Regions from separate parts of the Ruegeria sp. HKCCA4008 genome, predicted to be linked through region 1. Evidence: riboswitches for the same ligand, from Rfam matches in the RefSeq annotation. Region 1 holds a riboswitch; the other holds the start of a gene.

Region 1 (5,662 bases):
TCGAGGTCCAGTATCCAACCAAAATTTGGATTTTTCGTGTTTCGATCTGGTTCTGTTCCATCCGACTGCGAGCATTCTGGGCATATGCCGGCAGCTTGCGTTCAGGCAACATCCCGCCGTACTTCCTTGGCATCTTCATCTCGAAATGATCAGAGTTGGCGGCCTGAACCATTGGTCCGGCCCTTTTAGATGCATACCATTCTTGTGGGCAGTTTGCGATCTGGGACGGCCAAGCCGGCCCTTTGCGCGGTTCAGGCAGCGGCAGAATGGTTCTGCAAACAAAGCTGTCGGACTGTCTGTCGTCCATGGCTGGAATTGACCTGCCATTACCTATGCTGCTTCGACCTGGTTGGAACGGCATCGCACCCGCACGAAACGTGCAGGCTACTTCATGCAATTTGGCCTATCCTTCTTTCTGACGTGTTCGTCAAAACGGGCCTCCGAAGGCATTGCTCAAACAGCAGCCCTTGAGCAATATTATGTCTCAACATCGTCGAAAAACGAAACTTCATGACAATCCGGGAAGGATGAACTAGGACTCTAACAAAGAAAAAGTTCTGGACGTATTGTGGAACACATTGCCTTTACCTTCGAGATGGGGGTCGTTTGCACCCTGCTGGCTTTCACCGTTTTTCTGTTCGTTTCCGAGATCATAAGGATCGACCTTTCCGCCATATTGGTCCTGGTTCTCATAGGCTTGCTCAGCTACGCGCCCGGGCTGGGAAATCTGGCGGATGTCACCCTTCTGTTCGACGGCTTCGCATCCAATGCCGTCATCTCGATCATTGCGGTCATGATCGTCGGGGCCGGTCTGGACAAGACGGGGATCATGAACAAGGTGGCTGCCGTCATCCTCAAATACGGCGGCAAATCCGAAGGCAGGGTTGTACCAATCATTTCCGGCACCGTTGGCGTCATATCCTCGTTCATGCAGAATGTCGGCGCCGCTGCTCTGTTTCTGCCGGTTGTCAGCCGAATTTCCACACGGTCGGGCATACCGCTGTCGCGCCTGCTCATGCCGATGGGATTCTGCGCCATTTTGGGCGGCACCATGACGATGGTGGGGTCGTCTCCTCTTATCCTGCTGAACGATCTGATCCTGACGGCAAATGACAGTCTGCCGGCCTCTCAGAAAATGGAGCCCTTCGGCCTGTTCTCGGTCACGCCGATCGGTGCGGTTCTGATCCTGACGGGAATTGGTTACTTTCTGCTGTTGGGACGTTGGGTTTTGCCCGAGGCTGAAGGGCCTGACAATACGGGTACCGGACAAGGGACACAGGAATACCTGCAAAGGGTCTATGGCCTCAAAGCCGATGTGTTCGAAGTCGTGGTGCCCGAGGACAGCCCTTTGGTCGGCGAGATTCTGGCCGACATCAACCACGAAAACCACCTGTACATCATTTCCACCTTCTATCGCGGCAAAACCTCGATGGTTCAGGTTTTGACAGCGGAAATTGCAGCGCCGTGTCGGCTGGCCATCGTCGGCCGCCGTTGGGAGGTCGAGAAGTTCGCCGAGAAATACGGGCTGACCGTTCTTCCGGATTTGGACATTTTCGTCGAAGAGTTCGCCCCAACCAATGCAGGCGTGGCCGAGGTGGTCATCACGCCCGACAGCAAGCTGATCGGCAAATGCCCCCGCGAGCTTTTGTTTCGCAAGACCTACGGGATGTCGCTGCTGGCCATTCACCGCGGCGAAGAGACGCTGAGCCATGTCGAGACCGAGGATCACGAATCCACTCAGATCGGGCTCGAAAAGTTTCAGGCGGGCGACATGCTTGTGGCACATACCAGATGGGACAACCTGATGCGGATCAAACGAGATCCGGATTTCGTCGTCGTGACGACGGACTTTCCTCAGGACGAGCTGCGGCCGCAAAAAGTCGGCTGGGCCCTGGCATTCTTCGCCATTTCGCTGTCGTTGATCCTGTTCACGGATGTCCGGCTTTCACTCTGTCTTCTTACCGGCGCGGTGGGCATGATGCTGACCCGTGTGCTCAGCGTGGACGAGGCATACCGCGCGGTCGGATGGAACACCGTATTCCTGCTCGCCTGCCTCATACCTTTGGGACAAGCCGTGCAGAACACTGGCACGGCCGCGTGGATCGCGCAGCAGATCATGATAATTCTGGACGGCTGGCCGCTCTGGTCGCTGCAAACCGGCATCGCCGTTCTGGCGACGGCCTTTTCTTTGGTCATGTCCAACGTGGGGGCCACGGTTCTGCTGGTGCCTCTGGCGGTATCAATTGCGGTGGCGGCGGGTGGAAACCCAGCCGTCTTTGCCCTGACGGTCGCCATATCGACCTCGAACAGCTTCATCATCCCAACCCATCAGGTAAACGCGTTGATCATGGGTCCGGCCGGATACAAGGTGATGGATTTCGTCCGCTCCGGCGGAATAATGACGGCGCTGTTTCTGGTCGTCTCGCTGCTCATGATAAACGTCATCTATTAGCGCAAGAGGATCCGGGGTGTTCGGTGGTCTTTACCCATCATCTGGACAGGTTCAGTCGAGGCACCGGTTGGCCATAGTCTACGCCCCTTGCTGAGATACCGTTCGTCGTCCGGCCCATCTCGGGCTGGGTCCCGGCACACCATGCCGCCCATCGACGCCCACAGGTCGCTTTCCATGCCTCTGCATAATTGTTGCGCGCGACTCGCTTGACAAGCAGGCCAGCGGTGCCGCATGTCCCTTTCGTTGGTGTCGGTGAGAGCCGATGAAAAGGGAATGCGTCAACGGTCTTGCCGCCAAACGCAGCCGCCCCCGCGACCGTGAACGGAGAGGATGCCCAATGCCACTGGCCCGAAAGCCGGGAAGGCGGGACATCCGACAGAGGCCCGCCTCTGGCATCCGCAAGCCGGGAGACCTGCCAACAACCGAAGTTGAAACCGGGCGGGGTGTTCCGGTGTCGGGTCCATGACCACTCGTGGCCCGCATGAAACCCCGTCCCCCGCGAAGAGGATTTGGGGGGATGAGAGACATGACCGAGACCGCACCAGTCGAGTTGCTGGTCTGTACTACCTGCCGTCGCGGCCTGCCTGTCGAAGATGATGCGCAACGCCCGGGCGCTTTGTTGCACAAGGCCCTGGAACAGGCAGACCTGCCCGACGGTGTCACCCTGAAAGCCGTTGAATGCCTGTCAAACTGCGATCAAGGCTGTTCGATCGTGTTGCGCGGGCCGGGCCGCTGGACCTTCGTGTATGAAAACCTGAACGAAACAGATCATGTCGACGTCATCGTCGACGGCGCGACCAAGTATCTGGCCACTGAAGATGGTTTGGTGAAATGGCGCGAACGCCCCGAACATTTTCGCAAGAACTGTGCCTCGCGCATTCCCCCGATTGGAGCCTGACATGTCGAACCTCGAAAAACTCCCCGTCACAGTGATCACCGGCTTTCTGGGCTCGGGCAAGACCACTTTGGTGCGTCACCTGATGCAGAACCCGCAGGGCAAGCGCCTTGCTGTCGTGGTCAACGAGTTCGGCGATGTGGGCGTCGATGGCGACATCCTGAAATCCTGTGCCATTCCTGATTGCCCGGCGGAAAACATCATGGAACTGGCCAATGGCTGCATCTGCTGCACCGTGGCAGATGATTTCATTCCTACCATCGAGGCCCTGATGGCGTTAGAGCCGCGCCCGGATCACATCCTGATCGAAACCAGCGGTCTGGCCCTGCCGAAACCGCTTCTCAAGGCATTCGACTGGCCTGACATCCGCTCGAAGGTCACCGTGGACGGCGTGATCGCCCTGGCCGATGCCGAGGCCGTGGCCGCAGGCCGTTTCGCGCCCAATGTCGAAGCGGTGGACGCCCAGCGCATGGCCGATGACTCGATCGACCACGAAACGCCCCTATCCGAGGTGTTCGAAGATCAGATCTCGTGCGCCGACATCATCCTGCTGACCAAGCCCGACCTCGCCGGCCCCGAAGGCGTGGCCAAGGCGCGCGAGATCATCGCCGCCGAGGCGCCGCGCCCCCTGCCCGTCGTCGAAGTGGCCGAAGGTGCCGTAGACGTGCGCGTTGTGCTGGGTCTGGAAGCCGCCGCCGAGGATGACATGGACGCCCGACCCTCGCATCACGACGGCCATCACGATCACGAGCATGACGATTTCGATAGCATCATCGTCGAGCTACCCGAGCAGACCGATCCGGCCCAACTGGTCGCCAATATCGAACGCCTCGCCAATGAACTGAACATCCTGCGCGTCAAAGGGTATGCCGCCGTTCAGGGCAAGCCGATGCGCCTGCTGGTTCAGGCGGTCGGCGCGCGGGTACGGCACCAGTATGACCGCCCGTGGGAACCCGGTGAAGACCGTCGTTCGCGTCTGGTCGTCATCGCCGAGCATGACGATATCAAAGAGGCGGAAATCCGCGAAATCCTCGTGGGTGTGCGTGAGGCTGCCGAGTAAGACACATGCACGTCGTCTTCCGTGAAAGCCACGGGCTCGAGGAAACCGAGACCCCAACCGATCTGGGCCAGAGCCCGGCGGAACTGGTGGTGCTGTCGTTTTCGGACAGCGATCTGGGGGCTTTCGCGGCGGGCTGGCATCGTGGTGGCGGACCGGAAGGGCGAATGCCGACCCTGCGGCTGGCGAATTTGACGGCGCTGAAACACCCGTTGTCGGTCGATACCTATGTCGAACAGACGCTTCAAGGCGCCAAGGGTATTCTGATCCGGCTGATCGGCGGCGTCCCCTACTGGCCTTATGGGTTGCAGCAGGTTCTGGCGCTGGCGCAGGCCAAGGGCATCGCGCTGGCGGTGCTGCCCGCTGACGGGCGCGAGGACACGCGGCTGGATGACTATTCCACCCTGCCGGTCTCGACCCTGCGGCGTCTGGCGCATCTGTGCGATACCGGCGGCGAGGTCGCGGCACAGGCGGCGCTGGCGCAGATGGCTTTGGCGGCGGGGCTTTATGCCGCTCCGGTGATGGGCGCCAAGACCTTGCCCGAATGTGGCGCGTGGTGTCCGGATCGCGGCGTAGTCCCGGTGGAAACCGCGTTCGAAAGCAAGGCCAAACGAATCCTCGTCACCTTTTACCGCGCTTACCTGACCTCGGCAGACACCGCCCCGATCGCCTCCCTGATCCACAGCCTGCGCGCCCGTGGATACGCGGCGGTGGGCCTGTTTGCCCCGTCTCTCAAGGCGCCCGTGGCCGCCGACTGGTTGCGGGAACAGGTTGTTGCGCTGAACCCATCGGCCATTGTCAACGCCACGTCGTTTTCGGGAAAAGGCGCGTCGGGAACGTCGCCTCTGGACGCGGCAGGCGTGCCGGTGTTTCAGGTCGCTCTCGCCACCTCGCGCCGCAAAGCCTGGGCCGAGGCGGAACGCGGTTTGTCCCCCGCTGATCTTGCCATGCATGTGGTACTGCCCGAGGTGGATGGACGGATCTCGGCGGGAGTCGCGTCTTTCAAGGAACCTGGAAAACGCGATCCGCATCTGGAATACGCGCGCTTTGCACATCGGCCCGAACCGGACCGGATCGAAGCGATCATCGACCGTGTATCGGGCTGGCTTGCACTGAACGACAAACCCAAGGCAGATCAGATTCCTGCGTTGGTCCTGTCCACCTATCCCGGCAAAGACTGGCAGATGGCCCATGCGGTTGGCCTCGACGCGCTGGCCTCGGCCGAGGCGATGCTGTCCGATCTTGACGAAGAAGGCTA
Region 2 (5,662 bases), on a different contig from region 1:
GGCTGATCAGACCTTCTGGCCCGTCACCGGCTTCGGACAGCGTTTTTTCCTTGTGCCCCAGAACGTGTGCCATCAGGACGCCAGCTTGCGGCGGGCCGCCATGTAAAAGCCCAGACCGAACAGACCAACGATGTACCCGATCCCGCCAAGGATGGTTTGCAGGTCGTTCTGTTCGCGATAAGCCGCAATCTCGCGCCTGAGCGGGCGCAATTCGTCACGTACGGCTTTGGCGATAACCTGCTGTTCTTCGGCGCTGAGAGACGCCGCCGAACCGCTGGCCTGCGCCAGAGCAGCCGAAGACGAGTCTCCGTTTTCCGCCACGGCAACGCCCATGATCCGCGCGACATCTTCGGCAGACATCGTGACTTCGGCCACATGCCCGGCGCCAAGGTCGGCAAAGAAGGTGTGCGCCACGGCCGAGGTCGGCGTGTAGACAAAGAAACCGTCCGCATCAGTGACCGATCGACCCAGCTCAGCCCCATCCGGGCCGGTGACAATGACCTCGGTGCCGCTTGCCATGTCGCCGTTGGAAAAGCCGATTTCGCCCTCGATGACGTCTCCCGACTCGAAAACGCCGGCTATGACCTTGTGCGCCAGGACAGGCACAGGTGCACAGCACATGGCCAGTATGACAACCAGATGCTTCATGTGGCTGCTCCTCTGAAAAACAGCTCGGGCTTGACCTTGCGTGCCAGCAACACGGCGAACCCGGTCAAAATCGCCTCGATGGCCATGACAGGAATATGGGCGAAGAAAACAAGCTTGGCGGCAGGCAGAAATTCATCCCCCGACAGCGCGAGGGAAAACGCGACCATGCCGGTTGTCGCCGCAATCGCAAATGCGCCGCCGACGCCCCCCCAAATCGCACCTTGCAAAGGCGTTCCACGCGCGATCAGACGACCGAACAACATTCCGGCCACCACAGCGGGAAAGGCGATATTGACGGTGTTGATCCCCAACACCGTCAACCCGCCAAAGCCGAAAAAAACCGCCTGTAGCAAAAGCCCGACGAACAAAGCCGGGAATGCGGCCCAACCAAGCAGCAGCCCGGCCATGCCGTTTAGGATCAGATGAACCGACGACGGACCAATGGGTACGTGGATCAACGATGCCACGAAGAAACTGGCTGACAGCACGCCCGCAGTGGGGATGCGATCAAGATCCAGAGACCTAAGACCCATGGCGATCCCGCCCGCGGCGGCTATGGCGCCGCCAATTACAACCGGGTTGGAAAGGGCTCCGTCGACGATGTGCATTTGGGGTTACTCCAGATCCCAGGCACGAATCCAGATGACCGCATCCTGGCTGAGTTCTTTGCCCTCATGTTCGGTTGCCGGACCGGAACCAAGGGCAGCGAAACCCCAGTAACCGGCTTTTGGAACGCCGAACGAAAAATACCCGTTGTCGTCAGATATTGCGACCACCGCACCACCCGGCATAGGAGACGCTTTCGGTGCAGAAGCGGCCGAGCTTTCCATGTCGGGTTCCGCGGCCATGTACTCGATCTCGATCTCGGCGCCCGCAACCGGCTGACCGTCAGCCAGCACACGGCCCGTGAAAGTCGAACCCGCGATGATGTTGGTCGGCTTGTTCAGCGGGATAATCTCGGTCGGCAGACCCACGGGATTCATCCAGTCGGTCGGCAATTCGTTACGGTTCAGGAAGGCTTTGGTGAGCTGTTGGATATAGATGTCTTCGGATTCCTCATAATAAGGCTGAGGAACCGTCACCAGCACATAGTCGCCCGAACGTTTGACCGGGACACTGCCCTTGAACGCCGCACCCTCGTTTTCCCCGCCGGTGAACCGGATAGGTTCCAGCGTGTCCAGCAAATCGGTCTTTTCACCGTTGTGGATCACATAGAATTCCTGCGGCTTTTCAAGATCCATGACATGGCCATTCTCGAACGGATGCCAGAAAATCAGTTTGACCGGCACATCGCCCGGTTTCTCGATCATGGTGTCGGTGGTGTATTCCAAAAGGAAATGCGCATTTGCGATGGCAGGAAGAGCCACCGCGGCAGCGGCTGCGCTGAGCAGCGTTTTCATGAACAGTCGTCCTTGTCCCGTCGCGCCAATCCCGGCGCGAAATTCGTTTTGACCACGGGATATTCAACGCCAAATCACCCTTTCAGGCATCCTGGTCCGACGCACATCCCGCCGCCGATTAGGAGTGCCCCTTATGAGGGCACATGTCCGGCAGGTATCCTGACTTGCGGGTCAAAGCGTTGGACCGGCCTTCCCGGGCAAACCCCAGTGGCGTTTCAGCCCTGCTCGCCGCTTACAGTTGCGGGTGCAGTTGCGGATTTGGGCCAGAGCCCGCACCGCATTCCCTATTGATTCCAGAGCAAGCCCCGGAACCGGACATGCCGAGCGGCTTGCCAGACAACTCAGCCTTCCGTCAACGAAAATGTGTTACGGCCATCGAAAATAATGAGTTCGGCAGTTTGCGAGAGTGAACCAGTTTGTGAAATATCCAAGGCAACAGGGTGATTTCACATCTAAGCTTCTGAAAGATACCTTTCCGACAACGGCAGGCTTGCCGCGCCCAGTGAGCGTGCTTCCGGGCCCACGGCCCCTGCCAGCACGGCAGGGCGCTCGAGACCGGTCAGGTTAAGCTCAGACAGTTTGTCTTCGACCATTTCAACCAAACGCGCCTTGATGTCCTGCGGCATCCAGCCGTCAACCTTTACGCATTCGAAATCTATCAGGCTACAGGATGAGACAATCGCATAGGCAATCCCGCTCGCCGTCTGTTTCAACCAGTATTCCAGTTGAACTTTTGGCACATCCCAACGCTGGGTCGTTTCCCAAATGGAATGCGACGTGACACCTGCCGTGGTGATTGCACGCTCGAGCACGTACAGGCTGGCCACGTCGATAAGGGGTCTGACACCACCGGCATCATCTGGCACAGGCAAGGGGCCGATTGCGCCCGCGTTTCCACGCCCCGAAAAGATTGCGCCATTGAGGACCACACCGCCGCCAATGAAAAACCCGATATAGAAGTACAGGAAATCCCTGGGCCCATCGGCTGGACCGAATACCAATTCCGCCCCACAAGCCGCAGTGGCGTCATTTTGCAGGAATACCGGAATATCGAGGCGCCGCGCCAGGTCAGCCTTCAGGTCTGATACGCGCCACGGGTCCATTTCTTCCTGAGGAACCTGAAGGGTCTGGGCCCAGTCCCATAGGTAGAACGGCATGGCAATCCCAAGTCCCGCAATCCTGCCTTTGGCCTCAGGCGGCATGGATGATATCATTTTGCCCAGACTCTCAGTGGAAAACTCCAATGTGGCTTTTGGCGTTGGATAGTCATAGGTTCGCCGCTCGCGCTGCCGCACATTTCCGACAAAGTCAGTCAAAACCAGCTCGGTACTGCGGCGCCCGACCTTGAGCCCAAAGAAAAACGCACCATCCGGGTTGAGGCGCATGGGAACGGAAGGTTGCCCGACCTTCCCGCGGACCGGCTCACCGCGCAACAGCAAACCATCCTTCTCCAACAGCCGCATGATGACGGAAACGGTTTGTGCCGACAGTCCGGTCATGCGCGCGATCTCGGACTTCGCAAGGGCCTGATGACGCCGGACAAGCGACAACACCAGCCGTTCGTTCCGGGCCCGCATCCCGCTTTGGTTGGTTCCGCGCACCTCTGACGCGTGCAGGCCAATCGAATTTTTCCGAGATGAATTTTCAGGCACGACCACCCCTTTCCTGCTGAAGAATGAGAAAGCCCGCACGCTCTGTCAATAATAAATAAGAGTGATTTATTTATTGACTCGAATTTCGAATCTTGTGATTGTTTCTTATGGGATCAGGGTTTTTGCCTGATCGCCCTGGTGCCCGTTCGGCACAGGAAAAACTGGGAGGATAATCGATGAAACTTGCAAGACTTGCGGGTGCTGCTGCGCTCGGGGTTACTGCCATGGCTGGCAGTGCAATGGCGGAAGGCGAAACCGTTTGTCTGATTACCAAGACGGACACCAACCCGTTCTTTGTCAAAATGAAGGAAGGTGCGACAGCGAAGGCGGAAGAGCTGGGAATGACTCTCAAAGCCTTTGCGGGCAAAGTTGACGGTGACCATGAAACGCAGGTGCAAGCCATTGAGACCTGCATTCTGGACGGCGCCAAGGGCATTCTGCTGACGGCCTCGGACACTTCATCCATCGTACCGGCGGTGAAGCAGGCGCGGGATGCAGGTGTTCTGGTTATCGCTCTGGATACGCCGCTGGAACCCATTGACTCGGCTGACGCGACCTTTGCCACGGACAATTTCCTGGCCGGGCTGCTGATTGGACAATGGGCCAAAGCCACGCTGGGCGACGCGGCCAACGACGCGAAAATTGCGACACTGGATCTTGCCGTCAGTCAGCCGACAGTGGATGTGCTGCGCAATCAGGGTTTCCTGCAAGGCTTTGGTGTCGATCTGGCGGACCCGAACGTAATCGGTGATGAAGATGACCCACGACTGGTCGGAAGTGATGTCACCGCCGGCAACGAAGAAGGTGGTCGCCGCGCGATGGAAAACCTTCTGGCCAAGGATCCGACGATCAACGTTGTTCACACCATCAACGAGCCTGCCGCGGCAGGCGCCTACGAGGCGCTGAAAGCCATCGGGCGCGAAAATGACGTGCTCATCGTTTCCGTGGACGGAGGCTGCCCGGGTGTCCAAAACGTTGCCGATGGTGTTATCGGCGCGACGTCGCAGCAATACCCGCTGCTGATGGCATCGCTGGGTGTTGAGGCCGTCAAGAAATGGGCGGACGAAGGCGTGAAGCCTGAAAACACGCCTGGCAAGGATTTCTTTGACACCGGCGTGGCGCTTGTAACGGACAAGCCTGCCGAAGGCGTCGAGTCGATCTCGGTCAAAGAAGGCATGGACCTCTGCTGGGGTTAACCTGACCACCCGGAGGGCCGCAGAGGGCGGCCTTCCGCTTTTCAAACCACCCATTCGCCCGAAAACTTGCTAAAGTCGTCAGTAATCTGATGCTTTGGGGGAACCTTTATGTCCGATACTTCACCGCGATCAGACGACTTCGAAGCCGCTGCAAAAGGCAGCCCGGAACAGATTGCCGAATTTGACGATCACCACCGCGGGTTTGTCGGAACGGTTCAGCATTTTCTGCATGTGAACCCCTCTCTGGTGCCGTTGATCGTTCTTGTGGCTGCCATCGTCATTTTCGGGGCCTTACTGGGCTCCAAGTTCTTCTCGCCATTCGCGCTGACCCTGATCCTGCAACAGGTTCAGATCGTCGGGATCGTGGCGGCGGCGCAAAGCCTCGTTATCCTGACCGCCGGTATCGATCTGAGCGTCGGAGCAATAATGGTGATGTCGTCGGTTGTCATGGGACAGTTCACGTTCCGATATGGGCTGCCGCCAACGGTCGCGATTGTTTGCGGCCTTTTCGTTGGCACCGCAATCGGTGCGGTGAACGGGTATCTGGTCAGCCGCATCAAACTGCCGCCGTTCATCGTGACGCTTGGCATGTGGCAAATCGTTCTTGCGGCGAACTTCCTGTATTCTCAGAACGAAACCATCCGGTCGCAGGAGATCGAAGAAAACGCCGCGATTCTGCAAGTTTTCGGGGCCAAGTTCAACCTGGGCGGGGCGGTATTCACCGTCGGCGTGATCTTCATGCTGGTGCTGATCCTCGGGCTTTCCT

The links. Region 1 has a riboswitch for cobalamin ahead of GOW60_RS04620 (DUF1636 domain-containing protein). Riboswitches for the same ligand answer to the same signal wherever they lie in the genome.
Region 2: it holds a riboswitch for cobalamin, as region 1 does, so the genes downstream of both, GOW60_RS20470 (DUF4198 domain-containing protein) here and GOW60_RS04620 (DUF1636 domain-containing protein) in region 1, are expected to answer to the same signal.

Annotation. Positions count from the first base shown of each region.
Region 1 is NZ_WQDM01000002.1:64,902-70,563, reverse strand. Features, by position in the region: gene GOW60_RS04625 (SLC13 family permease) at 596-2,452, shown strand; cobalamin riboswitch at 2,680-2,887, shown strand; gene GOW60_RS04620 (DUF1636 domain-containing protein) at 2,979-3,350, shown strand; gene cobW (cobalamin biosynthesis protein CobW) at 3,352-4,407, shown strand; gene cobN (cobaltochelatase subunit CobN) at 4,413-5,662, shown strand, end outside.
Region 2 is NZ_WQDM01000016.1:12,814-18,475, forward strand. Features, by position in the region: gene cbiQ (cobalt ECF transporter T component CbiQ) at 1-73, opposite strand, end outside; gene GOW60_RS20460 (cobalt ABC transporter permease) at 73-648, opposite strand; gene cbiM (cobalt transporter CbiM) at 645-1,256, opposite strand; gene GOW60_RS20470 (DUF4198 domain-containing protein) at 1,263-2,048, opposite strand; cobalamin riboswitch at 2,180-2,379, opposite strand; gene GOW60_RS20475 (ROK family transcriptional regulator) at 2,501-3,625, opposite strand; gene GOW60_RS20480 (sugar ABC transporter substrate-binding protein) at 3,877-4,896, shown strand; gene GOW60_RS20485 (ABC transporter permease) at 5,005-5,662, shown strand, end outside.